DNA from 2 places in the Comamonas terrigena NBRC 13299 genome. Region 1 is predicted to be linked to the other one. Evidence: predicted binding sites of a transcription regulator. Region 1 holds the regulator's gene; the other holds the start of a gene.
What was found. The regulator sigma-54, encoded in region 1, starts transcription at its own class of promoters, with help from an activator protein. The targets are predictions, from matches to a motif close to TGGCANGNAANCTGCTTT.
Positions count from the first base shown of each region.

Region 2: the regulator sigma-54 is predicted to act here: its motif matches at 3,220-3,237, upstream of CT3_RS03130 (ammonium transporter).

Region 1 is NZ_AP019749.1:4,405,480-4,412,788, forward strand. Features, by position in the region: gene CT3_RS19940 (hypothetical protein) at 1-352, shown strand, start outside; gene CT3_RS19945 (ribokinase) at 404-1,417, opposite strand; gene CT3_RS19950 (RNA polymerase factor sigma-54) at 1,622-3,187, opposite strand; gene lptB (LPS export ABC transporter ATP-binding protein) at 3,244-4,023, opposite strand; gene lptA (lipopolysaccharide transport periplasmic protein LptA) at 4,020-4,661, opposite strand; gene CT3_RS19965 (thiol:disulfide interchange protein DsbA/DsbL) at 4,816-5,466, opposite strand; gene CT3_RS19970 (SPOR domain-containing protein) at 5,536-6,225, opposite strand; gene argS (arginine--tRNA ligase) at 6,244-7,309, opposite strand, start outside.
Region 2 is NZ_AP019749.1:685,954-693,262, forward strand. Features, by position in the region: gene CT3_RS03115 (hypothetical protein) at 1-238, shown strand, start outside; gene CT3_RS03120 (EF-hand domain-containing protein) at 329-745, opposite strand; gene CT3_RS03125 (5'-nucleotidase) at 957-1,865, opposite strand; gene CT3_RS03130 (ammonium transporter) at 1,948-3,150, opposite strand; gene CT3_RS03135 (LLM class flavin-dependent oxidoreductase) at 3,400-4,407, opposite strand; gene CT3_RS03140 (hypothetical protein) at 4,548-4,838, opposite strand; gene CT3_RS03145 (DUF2164 domain-containing protein) at 4,953-5,216, opposite strand; gene CT3_RS03150 (histidine phosphatase family protein) at 5,376-5,975, opposite strand; gene CT3_RS03155 (adenosylcobinamide-GDP ribazoletransferase) at 5,983-6,810, opposite strand; gene ilvA (threonine ammonia-lyase, biosynthetic) at 7,009-7,309, opposite strand, start outside.

The DNA.
Region 1 (7,309 bases):
CTCTGTCCCGGCACTGGCCCGTGTCCGCCTGCTGCTGGCTGCTTCGGCCCTGGCCCTGCTCAGCGCCTGCCAGTCCGCGCCCACCCAGCCGGCAGCGCCTGCCACCGCCGGCCAGGCCATGCCCGCCGCAGCCACTGCGCCTGCCGTGGCCGAACCCCAGCCGCTGGACGAAACCCCGGAGCCGCCGATTCTGGGCAAGCGCACCGACAGCCATGGCTGCAAGCCTTCCACCGGCCATGCCTGGTGCGAACGCACCAAGAGTTGCGAACGCCCCTGGGAGCTGGCCCTGCAGCGCGGCTTTGAAAACACCCCGGCGGGCTGGCACGCCTACTGCGACGGCAGCACCCGCTGAGCACGGCACGCCTGCAGCCCGGCACGGCGGCTGGCGCGCTCGCCCCGCCGCCTACTGCACATGCAGCGGGCTGGCCACGCCACCGGCCAGGGCTTCGACCTGGGCCCGCTGCGGTATGGAAGGCTGGGCGCCCACCTGGCCCATGCACAGGCTGGCGGCACGTATGCCCCATTGCACGGCATCGCCCAGGGCATGGCCTTCGGCCAGCCGGGTGACCAGCGCCCCCAGAAAGCTGTCGCCCGCCCCCGTGGTGTCCAGCACCGGCAGCGCCAGCGCGGGATGGGTGCTGACACGCCCGCCGCAGACGGCCACCGCCCCCTGAGCACCCAGCGTGACCACCACCTGGGACACGCCCCGTGCCAGCAGGCGCTGGGCGGCGTCGGCTGCCGTGGCCGGGCTGTCCACCACCTGATCGCTGTAGGCGGCGGCTTCGACCTCATTGACCACCAGGGTGTGGACCAGGGGCCACCAGGCTTCAGGCAGCTCGCGCACCGGTGAAGGGTTGAAGACCACGCGGCAGCCGGCGCTGCGTGCTGCCTCCAGCACCTGCTCCAGCACGCTGTCCGAGGTCTCGCGCTGCAGCAGCACGAAATCGGCCTGGGCCAGCACGTTCAGCAGCGCCTCATCCGGCAGCTCCAGCAGCACATTGGCGCCGGGCACCACGCAGATCCGGTTCTGGCCATTGCCCTCCACCAGCACCATGGCCGCACCGGTAGAGACCCCGTCCAGCACCTGCACATGGTCCATGTCCACGCCGGCGTCGTGCAGCGCCAGCCGCAGGCTGTTGCCATGGTGGTCGCGGCCTACGCAGCCAAACAGCGTGACCTGGGCGCCGTGGCGTGCGCAGGCCACGGCCTGGTTGCCGCCTTTGCCGCCAGGCAGGTAGCGCAGGCTGTGGGCCATCACGGTTTCCCCGGCCCGGGGCACGCGTTCCAAGTGCAGCACCGCATCCATGTGCAGGCTTCCCACCACGGCGATGCGGGCCACGCTGTGCGGGTGGTCGGGTTCGGGCTGCGCCGACAGCAGCTTGCGAGGCAGCGCGGAAGAAGAAAGCGGTGCAACCATGGGGGGTCTCCTTTGCTGCCAACGGCCGTGGCATGTGCGGAATGAACCAAGGATGGCTGCACGATACCTCCAACTGCCGGCGCTGCCCAGCCGGTTTGCACGGGTCTGGGGGATTGCGGCAGCGCAGCATGCCACGCAGGGGTTCCGCCACCGCGGGCCGTGGCCTCACCGGGCGCCCCGCCGCCCTCTGCAGCCCCGCTGCGCTTACAGCGTCTTGCGCAGATTGGCCGGCGCGATCTTCAGCGCCTCACGGTACTTGGCCACGGTGCGGCGGGCGCACTCGATGCCCTGCTCCTTGAGCATTTCGGCGATCTGGCTGTCCGACAGCGGCTTCTTGGCGTTCTCGGCCGAGACAAACTGCTTGATCAGCGCCCGCACTGCGGTGCTGGAGGCATTGCCGCCGGTTTCCGTGCCCAGCCCGGAGCCGAAGAAATACTTGAGCTCGAAGGTGCCGTGCGGCGTGGCCATGTACTTGGCGGTGGTCACCCGGCTGATGGTGGATTCGTGCAGGCCCAGTTCGTCGGCGATGTCGCGCAGCACCAGCGGGCGCATGGCCAGCTCGCCGTGCACGAAGAAGTTCTTCTGCCGCTCCACGATGGCGCGCGACACCCGCAAGATGGTGTCGAAACGCTGCTGCACGTTCTTGATGAACCAGCGGGCTTCCTGCAGGCGCTGCTGCAGGCCGGCATGGCCTTCGCTGCCCTTGTGGCCGCGCAGCGCACCGGCATACACATCGTGCACGCGCAGACGCGGCAGCACGTCGGGGTTGAGCTGCACGTTGAACTGGGGTGTGCCTTCGCTGGCGCGGCGGCCGGCGCGGGTGACGATCACGTCCGGCACGATGATGTTGCGCTCCACATTGACAAAGCGCCGGCCGGGCCGGGGCTCCAGCCGGGCGATCAGTGCCATGGCCATGCGGGTGCGCTCTTCGCTGCTGCCGGTGGCCTGCATCAGGCGGCGCACATCGCGCCGGGCCAGCAGGTCCAGCGGCTGGGCGCAGATGGTCAGCGCCGTCTCCACCACACTGGCCTCGGCCTCACCGCGCTGCAGCAGATGGTTCAGCTGCAACTGCAGGCATTCGGCCAGCCCCTGGGCGCCCACGCCCACCGGCTCCAGGCTGTGCAGCAGCCGCAGTGCCACGGTGAAGCGGTGCACCAGCTCGTCGAGCTGCTCTGGATCGTCCGTGCCGGCCAGGCCCTCGGCCAGGGACTGCAGCGACTCTTCGAGGTAGCCGTCGTCATTCAGGTTCTCGATCAGGAAACGCAGCACATAGCGGTCCAGCTCGGACAGGTGCAGCGACAGCGACTGGCGCAGCAGGTGGTCGGTCAGCGATTCATGTGCACGGGCCAGATCCAGGGCGCTGACCTCGTCGCCATCGCCGCCCTGGGCGTTGCGCGCCGGGGCATCGCCGCCCCATTCGCTGTCATCGGGGCGCAGTTCGCTGGTGCCGTCGCCCTCCCAGTCGGGGGCATCGTATTCCGTGCTGCCGGGGCCTTCCGCACTGTCGGCGGGCGCCTCCGCAGCCCCTGCCGTCAGCGCGCCATCGGCGGCATAGTCATCGCCCTGCGCCGGCGTGTCCGACTGGGACAGGCCGAAGTCTTCGCGGGGGGCGTCGTCGCTGTCGACTTCCAGAAACGGGTTGTCGTCGAGCATCTGCTCGACTTCCTGCGCCAGCTCCAGCGTGGACAGCTGCAGCAAGCGGATCGACTGCTGCAATTGCGGCGTCAGCGCCAAATGCTGCGACACCCGCAGTGACAAACCAGGCTTCAACGCGACGCTCCCTCTCTGTGATCTTGTGTGTGTGTCGTGGCGGCGGAAGTGACGGGCTACATCCTGAAATGTTCGCCCAGGTAGACCCGCCGGACGTCGGCGTTCTCCACAATCTCTTCCGGTGTGCCCTGCGCCAGCACATGGCCGTCGCTGATGATGAAGGCGTGGTCGCAGATGCCCAGCGTCTCGCGCACGTTGTGGTCGGTGATCAGCACCCCGATACCGCGCTCCTTGAGGAAGCCGATGATGCGCTGGATCTCGATCACCGCGATGGGGTCGATACCCGCAAACGGCTCGTCCAGCAGGATGAAGCGCGGCTGCGTGGCCAGGGCCCGGGCGATTTCCACGCGGCGGCGCTCGCCACCCGACAGCGCAATCGCCGGCGAGGAGCGCAGGTGGTCCACACGCAGTTCCTTGAGCAGATCGGTCAGGCGCCGCTCCACCTCGGCCTTGGTCAGGGGCTTGCCCTGTTCATCCTGCTGCAGCTCCAGCACGGCGCGCACATTGTCTTCCACGCTGAGCTTGCGGAAGATGGAGGCTTCCTGCGGCAGGTAGGACAGACCCAGGCGCGAACGCTGGTGGATGGGCATGTTCGCCACCGAGTGGCCGTCGATGTAGATATCGCCGGCATCGCTGCGCACCAGGCCCACGATCATGTAGAACGAAGTGGTCTTGCCCGCGCCATTGGGGCCGAGCAAGCCCACCACTTCGCCTTTCTGCACGGCCAGGGACACGTCCTTGACCACCTTGCGGCTGCCATAGGACTTGGCCAGATGGTGCACTTCCAGGCGGCTGCTGGCGCCTGGGGCGGTCGGGGTGTCGGAAGAGCGGGTCACGGGTTGCGCGATTTCATGGTGTCCGAAGGCTTGAGCGGCTGCGCACTCGGCGCCACCGGGGCCTGCGGGGGCTGGGTCTTGGGCGCCAGCACGGCGCGCACGCGGCCACCGGAGCCGGCCGCAGCTTCCTCGCTGCCCGGCGTGGCGCGGCGGTTGCCGTCCACGGTGAACACATCGGTCAGGTTGTTGTAGGTGATGATGTTGCCGGTGATGTCGTCACTCAGCGTGGCGCCGGTGTAGCCGCGCAGCTGGCCCCGCTGGATCAGGCGCACATCGTCCTTCTTGCCGTCGTACTCGATGATTTCGCCTTCGCCTTCCACGTACTCTTCGGGTGCACCGGGCTGGGTGTCGCGCTTCTGGCGGAAGAACGCGCGCTTGCCGGGGGCCGCCCAGACCTTGCCGAACTGGTAACCCTCGGCGTCCTGGCGCACTTCCAGCTTGGCGCCGCGCAGCACGATGGTGCCCTTGGTCAGCACCACATTGCCCGTGAACGTGCTGACCTGCTGCAGCTCGTCATGGTGCAGCGCATCGGCTTCGATGTTCATGGGCTTGTTGCGATCGGCCTTTTCGGCCTGTGCCGTGCCCATGGCAGCTGCCAGGACCGTAAGCGCGAGTATCGGGAGGAGTTTGCGTGTCATGTGAGAAGGCATGAATCTTGCAGCCATTGTAGGGCACTGGTTTTCCCCAGGGCTGCCCTGTGGGCGACTCGCAGGGAAATCGACACAAAAAAGCCCGCTGGAAAGCGGGCTGGGTGCAGGGCGGTCAGGCCCTGCCGGGCGAAAGCGGGACCGCTCAGGCCTTGCGGCTCTGGTTGGCCAGGTAATCCACCACATTCAGCACGTTCTGCATGCTGCCGGCGCGGGGGCCGTCGGTGTAGAACTTGCCGGCCACGCCCATGGAAGGCACGCCCTCCACATCGTATTCCTGCTGCAGCGCCGAAGCCTTGCGCACCTGATTGGCCACGGTGAAGGAGTTGTAGATCTCCTTGAACTTGGCCACGTTCGCGCCCTGCTTGCCCACCCATTCGAAGATGGCGTCATCGGTGGCCAGCTTGTTGCGCTCCACGTGGATGGCGTGGAACACCTTGACGTGCATGGCATCGAAGTTGTCCATGGCCTGCAGCGTGAAATACAGCTTTTGCTGGGGCACGAAGCTGGCGTTGAAGGCCACGGGCACACGGCGCACCACCACATGGGCGGGAGCCTTCTGCTTCCAGGCGGCGAATGCCGGCTCGAAAGCGTTGCAATGCGGACAGCTGTACCAGAAGAACTCGACCACTTCCACCTTGCCGGCAGGTGCCTCGGTGGTGGCGGGCTTGGACAGTTTCACATAGTCCTTGCCTTCCTTGGGGGCGGCGGCCTGGGCATGGGCGGTCGCGGTGGCGCCCAGGGCCATGGCAGATGCGACCGAGGTGACGGCCAAGGAAAACTCACGGCGTTTCATCAAAGCTACTCCTGTTAGGGGATATTCACTGCCCAGTCAGAGCCGGGCCGTGGCAAAAAGTTCTGCCGGTCAGCGCTGCACGCGCACCAGGGCCGAATCCACCCCGGCGCCGTCGAGCTTGCCCTTGAGCTGCTCGGCGTCGTCACGCTTGCCGAATGGACCCACCCGCACCCGGAACACGGTGCGGCCGTTCTGCTCGCGCTCGCTCACGCGGGCTTCCCAGCCCAGCATGGCCAGCTTGGCGCGCTGGGCATCGGCGTCGGCCTGGGTGCGGAAGGCACCCGCCTGCACAAAGTAGTCGAAACCGTCCGAACCCGAAGCGGCGGCGGCCTTGGCCTCCGACTGCTTGAGCTTCTGGTTGGCCAGGTCCCCCAGCGGGTCCGCCGAGGAGGCCTTGCCGTCAGGTTTCTTGGCGTCCTGCGCCGGCGGAGTGGCCGGCGGGGTGCTGACACCCGTGGCCGGGCCACTGGTCGGTGGCGTGGTGGGCGTGGCCACCGGCGGCGCGGTGGGCGCCACGGGCTGCTGGGTCACCGGCTGCGTCTGCGTCTGGTTGGCCGGGTTCTTGCCGTACAGCGGCGAGTTCGGGTCCCAGTTCTTGTTGCGTTCGGCTTCCTTGGCCTCGGTGTCCTTGGGGGTCTTGGTCAGGAAGGGCACCGGCACCTTGGTCACATAGACCGCCACTGCCAGAGCGGCCCCCAGGCCGATGATGATGCCCAGGATCAGTCCGATCAGGGTTCCGCCACGTTGCTTGGTCTTCATAGTTTTGCGAGTCAATGCTTACATACGCTCGGGCGCGGACACGCCCAACACCGCCAGACCATTGTGCAGCACTTGTGCCGTGGCGGCGACCAGGGCCAGACGCGCCAGCTTGACCGCTTCATCGTCCACCAGGATGCGCTCGGCGTCGTAGTAGCTGTGGTAGCTGGAGGCCAGGTCGCGCAGGTAGAAGGTCACGTCGTGCGGGGCATTGCCCGCAGCGGCGGCGCTCAGCATCTCGGGGTACTTGGCCAGCAGCAGCATCAGCGCCTGGGCCTGCGGACCTTCCAGCGCGGACAGGTCCACCTTCTCCAGCGCAGGCACGCCCGCGCCGCCGGCTTCCTGCCAGGCGCGCAGCACGGACTGGATGCGGGCATGGGCGTACTGCACGTAGTACACCGGGTTGTCGTTGTTCTGGGCCACGGCCAGATCAACGTCGAAGGTGTATTCGGTGTCGGGCTTGCGCGAGAGCAGGAAGAAGCGCACCGCATCCTTGCTGGTCCACTCGATCAGATCGCGCAGCGTCACATACGAGCCGGCACGCTTGCTGATCTTCACTTCCTCGCCATTGCGCACCACGCGCACCATGGTGTGCAGCACATAGTCGGGGTAGCCCTGGGGAATGCCGACATTGGCCGCCTGCAGGCCGGCGCGCACGCGGGCGATCGTGCCATGGTGGTCGGTGCCCTGGATGTTGACGACCTTGCCGTAACCGCGCTTGAACTTCTGGATGTGGTAGGCCACATCCGGCAGGAAGTAGGTGTAGGTCCCGTCGGTCTTGCGCATCACGCGGTCTTTGTCGTCACCGTAGTCGGTGGACCTGAGCCACAGTGCCCCGTCCTGCTCGTAGGTATGACCGCTTTCGATCAGGCGCTTGACCGTGTCTTCCACATGGCCGTTCTGGTACAGGCTCGATTCGAGGTAGTACTCGTCGAACTTGAGGTTGAAGGCCTGCAGATCCTTGTCCTGCTCGTTGCGCAGATAGGCCACGGCAAAGTTGCGGATGTTGTCGTAGTCCTCGACATCGCCGTTGGCGGTGAACTCACGGTCATCGGCCTTGACGGTTTCCTTGTTCAGGAACGCCTGG
Region 2 (7,309 bases), 950 kb from region 1:
AAAGGCCGAGGCGCAAAAGGCGGTGGAGGAAGAGCAGAAGAAAGAGCCCATCTCCAAGATGCTGATCGAGCACATCCAGTCGCTGTGGCGTGCCAGTGCCATGGCGGTGGAAGCTTCGCTGGAGGCACAGCAGAAGGAACAGGGCCAGGAGGTGCACCAGAAAGTGCAACCCGCCCGTGCCGCCAGCGAGCGACTGACCTACGAGGATGTCACGGTCAAACGCACCAACGGTCTGTGATGCCCAGCGCCGGCATTGATGAAAAAAAGCCATGCGAATGCATGGCTTTTTTCATGGGTGTCGCTAGCGTGCGCTGTACACACAGCGCGCTTACTTGGCCGTAGCTGCGGGGGTGTTGCTGGCCGCGTCGGGGGCAGGCGTTGGCGCGGCAGCCGCCTGGGCGGCCTTGGCGGCATCGCGCCGTGCGCGGTATTTGGCGGCGAATACCCGTACTTCTTCCAGTGACAGGTAGTTGTCCTTGTTGGTGTCGGCCTCGTCAAAACCCGCGTAGAGCTTGGGCACCAGCATCAGCTCCTTGCGGCTGATCTTGCCGTCCTTGTTGAAGTCCAGCATCTGGAAGTCCTTGATGGCCTTGATCTCGCCCTTGGACAGCGGCTTGCCGTCCGGGCCGGTCATGGCCACGGGGTCGATCTTGCCTTCTGCCCAGGCAGGCGCCAGCGGCGCTGCTGCGGCGCAGCACAGGGCCAGGGGCATCAACAGGCTGCGGGACAGAGTGGACTGGGGCATGGGCGCATTTCCAAAAAAGCAGGACAGGCCACCAGTGTGGTGCCTGTCTGCAAACCGGGTACGTTGCTGGGGTAAACCAGGGTAAGCCGATGTATCGCCGTCTGGTGGCCGCTATATGGAGTGATGCCGATCACCGGCGGCCTTATGCCCAGGCGGTTGAGACACGAAATGCGACATGCATTTCCTGGAAGGGGGCGCAGGCCGCAGTGGATCAGGGGTTGGCAATGCCGCTGCGCACATGGCCCGCCGGCACATGGGCCGCCGCCGAGGTGACATGACCGGTCTGGTCGTCAAAAAAGAAGTCGGGCTCGAATTCGCGCAGAAACTCCCCCTTGGCCAGACCGCCCAGAAACATGGCTTCGTCCACCCCGATGTTCCAGTCCATCAGCGTGCGGATGGCGCGTTCATGTGCCGGGGCGCTGCGGGCGGTGACCAGGGCGGTGCGCAGCCGCATGCCGCTGGTGGTGCCGGCCTGGGCGGCCTGCTGGAGCCGATGCAGTGCGGCCAGCAGCGGCTTGAACGGGCCATCGGGCAGCGGCTGGGCCACATGCTCCATTTCATGGCGCTGGAAGGCATCCAGCCCCTGGGTCTGGTAGACGCGCTCGGCCTCGTCGGAGAACAGCACGGCGTCGCCGTCAAAGGCAATGCGCACCTCCTGCGGATGGGCGGCGCTGGCGCCGGCGGATTCGGTCAGCACCCGGGCGGCGGGGTAGCCCAGGCGCAGGGCTTCGGTCACATCGGCGGCATTGGCGGACAGAAACAGATGGGCGCCCAGCGGCCGTAGATAACCGAAAGGGTCGCGCCCCTGGGTGAACACGCCGCGCTGGATGCTGGAAAGCCCATGGGCCTTGGCGCTGCGGAACACCCGCATGCCGCTGACCGGGTCGTTGCGCGAGAGCAGCACCACTTCCACCCGCTGTTCCTCGGGGGTGTTGAAGGCCAGCAGCTTGCGCACCAATGGCAGCGCCACGCCGGGCGGGGCCGGCTGGTCGAGCCGGCTGCGCTGCAGTGCCACATAGCCAGCCGGGTCCCGGTCGAAGAGCTGGTTTTCCTCTTCAAAATCGAACAGGGCGCGCGAGGAGATGGCCACCACCAGTTGGTCGTGCAGGGAAACGGGCATGCAGTCTTTCAGCCAGGGCAATGGCTAAGCATAGCGTTTCCCGGCACATGCCTGCTGCCTGCCTGTGGCGAGACAGCGGTGCTTACCAGTTGGCTTCGCGCTCGGGCGTGGCACTGATCCTGTGGATGGACAGGTCGGCGCCGTCGAATTCCTGTTCCTGGCTCAGGCGCAGGCCCATGGTCTTGCGAAGGAGCCCGTACACGGCAAAGCCGCCGGCCGTGGCCCAGGCCACGCCCATCAGCGTGCCGATCAGCTGTGCACCCAGGTGCACGCCACCCAGTCCGCCCAGTGTCTGGGTGCCGAAGATGCCGGCCGCAATACCGCCCCAGACGCCGCACAGACCATGCAGCGGCCAGACGCCCAGCACATCGTCGATCTTCCACTTATTCTGTGTCAGCGTGAACATGGCCACGAACAGCGCGCCGGCCACGCCGCCCACCACCAGGGCGCCCAGCGGGTGCATCAGGTCCGAGCCGGCGCAGACCGCCACCAGGCCGGCCAGCGGGCCGTTGTGCACAAAGCCGGGGTCGTTCTTGCCCAGGGCCAGTGCGGCCAGCGTGCCGCCCACCATGGCCATCAGCGAATTGACGGCCACCAGGCCCGAGATCTTGTCCAGGCTCTGGGCGCTCATCACGTTGAAGCCGAACCAGCCCACGGTCAGGATCCAGGCACCCAGGGCCAGGAAGGGGATGCTGGAGGGTGGGGTGGCGGCAATCGCGCCGTCGCGGCGGTAGCGGTTGCTGCGCGGGCCCAGCAGCAGCACGGCGCCCAGGGCAATCCATCCGCCCACGGCGTGCACCACCACGCTGCCGGCGAAGTCGTGGAACTCTGCTCCGGTCAGCGACTTGATCCAGGCCTGCACGCCAAAGTGGCCGTTCCAGGCAATGCCCTCGAAGAAGGGGTAGACCAGGCCCACGATGATGGCGGTGGCAATCAGCTGCGGGCAGAATTTGGCGCGCTCGGCAATGCCGCCCGAGATGATGGCGGGGATGGCGGCGGCGAAGGTCAATAGAAAGAAGAACTTCACCAGCGCGTAGCCGTTGTGTGCCGCCAGTTGTTCGGCGCCTACGAAGAAGCCCGTGCCATAGGCCACGGCATAGCCTACAGCGAAATAGACCACGGTGGAGACGGAAAAGTCCACCAGGATCTTGACCAGGGCATTGACCTGGTTCTTGCGTCGCACAGTGCCCAGTTCCAGAAAGGCGAAACCTGCGTGCATGGCCAGGACCATGACCGCGCCCATCAAAATGAACAGGGCATCTGCGCCCTGTTTTAGTGCTTCCATGAAGCGCTCCAGCTGATATTGGTTGTTCTTGGTGCGCGTGCACGTGAAAAGCACAGAGCGCACTAAAAACAAGCAAAAACCGCGCCAGGCGGTAGCTGGGGTGAGGCGGGTGCACCGGTGTGGGGCGCGTGGACTATCGTGCTGCAGCAAGGGGCTGCGCAATGGGACCCCTGCCCGCGCTGGGTGGGATGCCGCGGGGGAGGGGGCGACCCGCCCCGTTGTGGTGCGGGCCAGCCGGGTCCTGGGGCCTTACCAGATGGCGGCCTGCGCCGTGATCTCCAGGCTGCGCAGCCGCAGTGCGGGATCGTAGACATCGGACACCAGCATCAGCTCATCCGCCTGGGTGGCCTGGGCGATGGACCACAGGCCGGCACGCATGCGTTCGGGGCCGCCGACCACGCCCATGGCCAGAAAGTCCTGGATGGCGGCTTTTTCCTGGTGGCTCAGGCTGGCCATGTAGTGCTCCACCGGGGGCTGCAGGCGGCCGCGCTGGCCGGTGAGAATGCCCAGCACGCGCTGGTAGGTGCTGCTGGCCAGGAAATCGGCTTCGGCGTCGGTGGGGGCGGCAATCACCGGTACGCCGACGATCACATACGGCTTGTCCAGCTGGGCCGAGGGCTGGAACAACTGGCGGTACAGCGCAATCGCCTGGTGGAGCATGCGTGGCGCAAAATGCGAGGCAAATGCGTAGGGCAGGCCTTTGGCTGCCGCCAGCTGGGCGGAGAACAGGCTGGAGCCCAGCAGCCAGATGGGCACATGGGTGCCGGCGCCGGGCATGGCGACGATGCGCTGGTGGTCCTGCGCCGGACCCAGCAGGCGCTGCAGTTCGGTCACGTCGCGGGGGAAATCCTCTTCCGATTCCACGCGGTCGCGGCGCAGCGCGCGCATGGTAGGGCCATCGGTGCCGGGCGCCCGGCCCAGGCCCAGGTCGATGCGGCCGGGATAGAGCTCGGCCAGCGTGCCAAAGGCTTCGGCCACGACCAGCGGTGCGTGGTTGGGCAGCATGATGCCGCCCGAGCCCACGCGGATGGTGGAGGTGCCGCCGGCGATATGCCCCACCAGCACCGCAGTGGCCGAGCTGGCGATGCCCGGCATGTTGTGGTGTTCGGCCAGCCAGTAGCGGGCAAAGCCCAACTCCTCGGCCTTGCGGGCCGTGTCCAGGGCGATGTCCAGCGCCTGGCGCACGGTGCCGCCTTCGCGCACGGCCACCAGGTCCAGCATGGACAGGCGGGGCAGGCGTGGGGGAAAGTCGGTCATGGCAGTTCTCCAGAGGGAAAAATCAAATCGTGTCGCTGCGCGCCGGAAGCCAGTTGGAATGGGTTTTGTGCTTCAGGCGCGGGTTCAGCATGCTCACTGCTGCGTGGGCAGGAGTGCCGCGCGTCGCCGTGCGGTGCGGCTCACTCGCTGCGGCGGGACATTTCGTTCTTGCAGGTGATGCCGATGATCACGCACCACACCAGCGACAGGATGGCAATGCCCAGGTTCTGGCCGCCGCCGGTTTCCATGGCCAGCACGGAAAACGGCAGTGCCACCAGCGCCGCCAGGCGGATGAAGCGGCGCAGGCGTGCCGTGGGCACGCGCTCCTTGAAATACAGCAGCGCTGCATAGCTGGCCACGGCCAGCACGGTCAGGTACAGAAAGGCGTCGCCGCCATAGGGGGCGGCCCAGGTTCGTAGTGATTCCAACATGGGGTCATTGTCAGGCACATGCTGGCGGTCTTGGTGCGGTGCGGGGGATGGCCTCTGGCCTGTGGGGCTGCTGCACCGCTCGATACATGGATAGGTGCTGTCGGCAGCGGTGGCTCACTTGCGGCGGGATCGCTGGTTCCAGTAGGTGAAGGCCTCGTGGTGTACCTCGATGTCCAGTTCGGCCACGCGGGCCTGCAGGTTTTCCTGGGCATCGGCCACGCCCTGGTTGTAGAGCGCAGGACCCACTTCTTCCACGAGGAACTTCAGCAGCCCGCCGGCGGCGACATTGCCTATGGGCTCGTCCATGTGCTCGCGGAAGTAGCGTTCGATGGAGGCAATGGCCTGCTGCTGGGCTTCGGGAGACAGGGTCAAAGGCATGGGGGTGGACGCGAAATGAAGGGCAGGGCGGGTTCTGTGGCGCCCGCTCTACCCAGCCAGGATGGGGGCGCCCAGGAGTGGCAGGATGCGCAGAAACAGGCGCTATCTTGAGAGTGTGCCGTGCGCGGCACGAGGATCCAAGCCCGCACTGCGCAGCGGTCAAGGGTGTTGCTGCATGCCCGCCAGGCCATCCCATGGCAGGGCCAGCCATTGGCCATAGCCCGGTGCGGGCAGGTTCCATTCGGCGCTGGTGGGCAGCCCATTGCCGTGCTGCTGCAGCCATTGCACACAGCGGACCACGCCAGCATGCGTGACCCAGACTACATCACGCTGGCCCTGCCGGCTGTCGTAGGCCCAGCTGTGCTGCAGGGCCTGTTGCACGCGCTGCAGCATGGCGGCCAGCGATTCCCCGCCACCGGGGGCACAAGTGGCCAGATCAGCAGCCCAGGCATCGATGTCGGGGCGGGGGATCTGCGCCCAGGGCTGCCCTTCCCAGCGGCCAAAGTCCATTTCCTGCAGGCGCGAATCGGGGTGGCGGTCAGGTGCCAAAGCGGGTATATGCGCAACCAGTGCATCGGCCAGTTGCACACATCTGCACAAGGGGGAGTGGCGCAGCACGCTTCCGGCAGATAGCAAGCCCGAAAAATCGTGTGCAGCCTGCGCTGTGCGCACCGCATCGGCGGCCACATCCAGCCGGCCGTAGCAGACGCCGGCATCGACCAACGGGTGTGCATGGCGCAGCAGCCACAAGGTGCTCATGCCATGCTCACAGCAACTGGCGCAGGTAGAGGGCCGTGGCCAGCAGCAAAGCCAGCTCGGTGAACTGCTGGCAGGCACCCAGGCAGTCCCCCGTCATGCCGCCCAGGCGGCGCCACAGCCAGCGGCGCACCCACCAGATGGTCAGGGCCATGGCTCCCAGCAGGCAGATCACATAGCGGTAGGTGCCCAGCCAGCTCAGCAGGGCCAGGGCCGGAAGGCTCCACAGCGCGCCGGTGAGCAGGCCTTTCCAATCCAGCGGCTGTCCCGCGACATGCAGGGTCTTGCTGGCAGCGGCCAGGCCCACATGGGGCAGGGTGTGCATCAGCACCAGCGGCGCAAAGCGTGACAGCACATGGGTGCAACACACCAGTATCAGCACTGGCACCGGGCCCCAGAACGGCTCCATGGTCGCCAGCAGCAGCGCGATCAGTCCCAGCTTGGTGAGCAAGGCCATGGCCAGCGCCATCACGCCATACGCACCGATGCGGGAATCTTTCATGATTTCCAGCGCGCGCTCGGGTGGCACCATGCCACCCAGGCCGTCGGCCACATCGGCCAGGCCGTCTTCGTGGAAGCCTCCGGTCAGCCACAGCGTGCCTGCCGTGCTCAGGAGGGCTGCGACCAAGGGTGTCCAGCTGGTGGAGGGCAGCAGCCACAGCGATGCGCCCAGCAGCAGCGCGGCCCACAGTCCCACCAGCCAGCCCACCCCCGGCAAATGCCCGGCGCTGGCGCGCTGCAGGGCCGGGCTCCAGCCCACCCAGGAGGCCAGCCGCCCGCTGACCGGGATGCGGCTGAAGAATTGCACGGCCAATAGAAAGTGGCGCAAGGACTGCATGGCGGGTGAAGGACTCCAGGCATAGGCGCTGTGCGCGCCGATGCCGCAGGGGGCAAGGCGTGGAACACGCCACTTGGGAACACTGTATCGGATGCGGCATGCGGAACTGGCGCCGCCTTGCCCGCCGCCGCGGCAAGGGTGGCGGCACGTTGCGCCTCTCGAAAAGAGAGGGGAGGCAGCGCCGCCGTGCAGTGCGGCTTATTTCAGGAACAGCTGGTAGGCCGGGTTGTCGGTTTCCTCGACCCAGGGATAGCCCAGTTGCTTGAGGAAACTTTCAAACTTCTTGCTGTCCTTGGCCGGTACCTGCATGCCGACCAGGATGCGGCCATAGTCAGCGCCCTGGTTGCGGTAATGGAACAGCGAGATGTTCCAGGTCGGGGCCATCAGGCTGAGGAACTTGAACAGTGCGCCCGGGCGTTCCGGGAAGACAAAGCGCAGCAGGCGCTCGTCCTGGGCCAGCGGCGAATGGCCGCCCACCATGTGGCGCAGATGCTCCTTG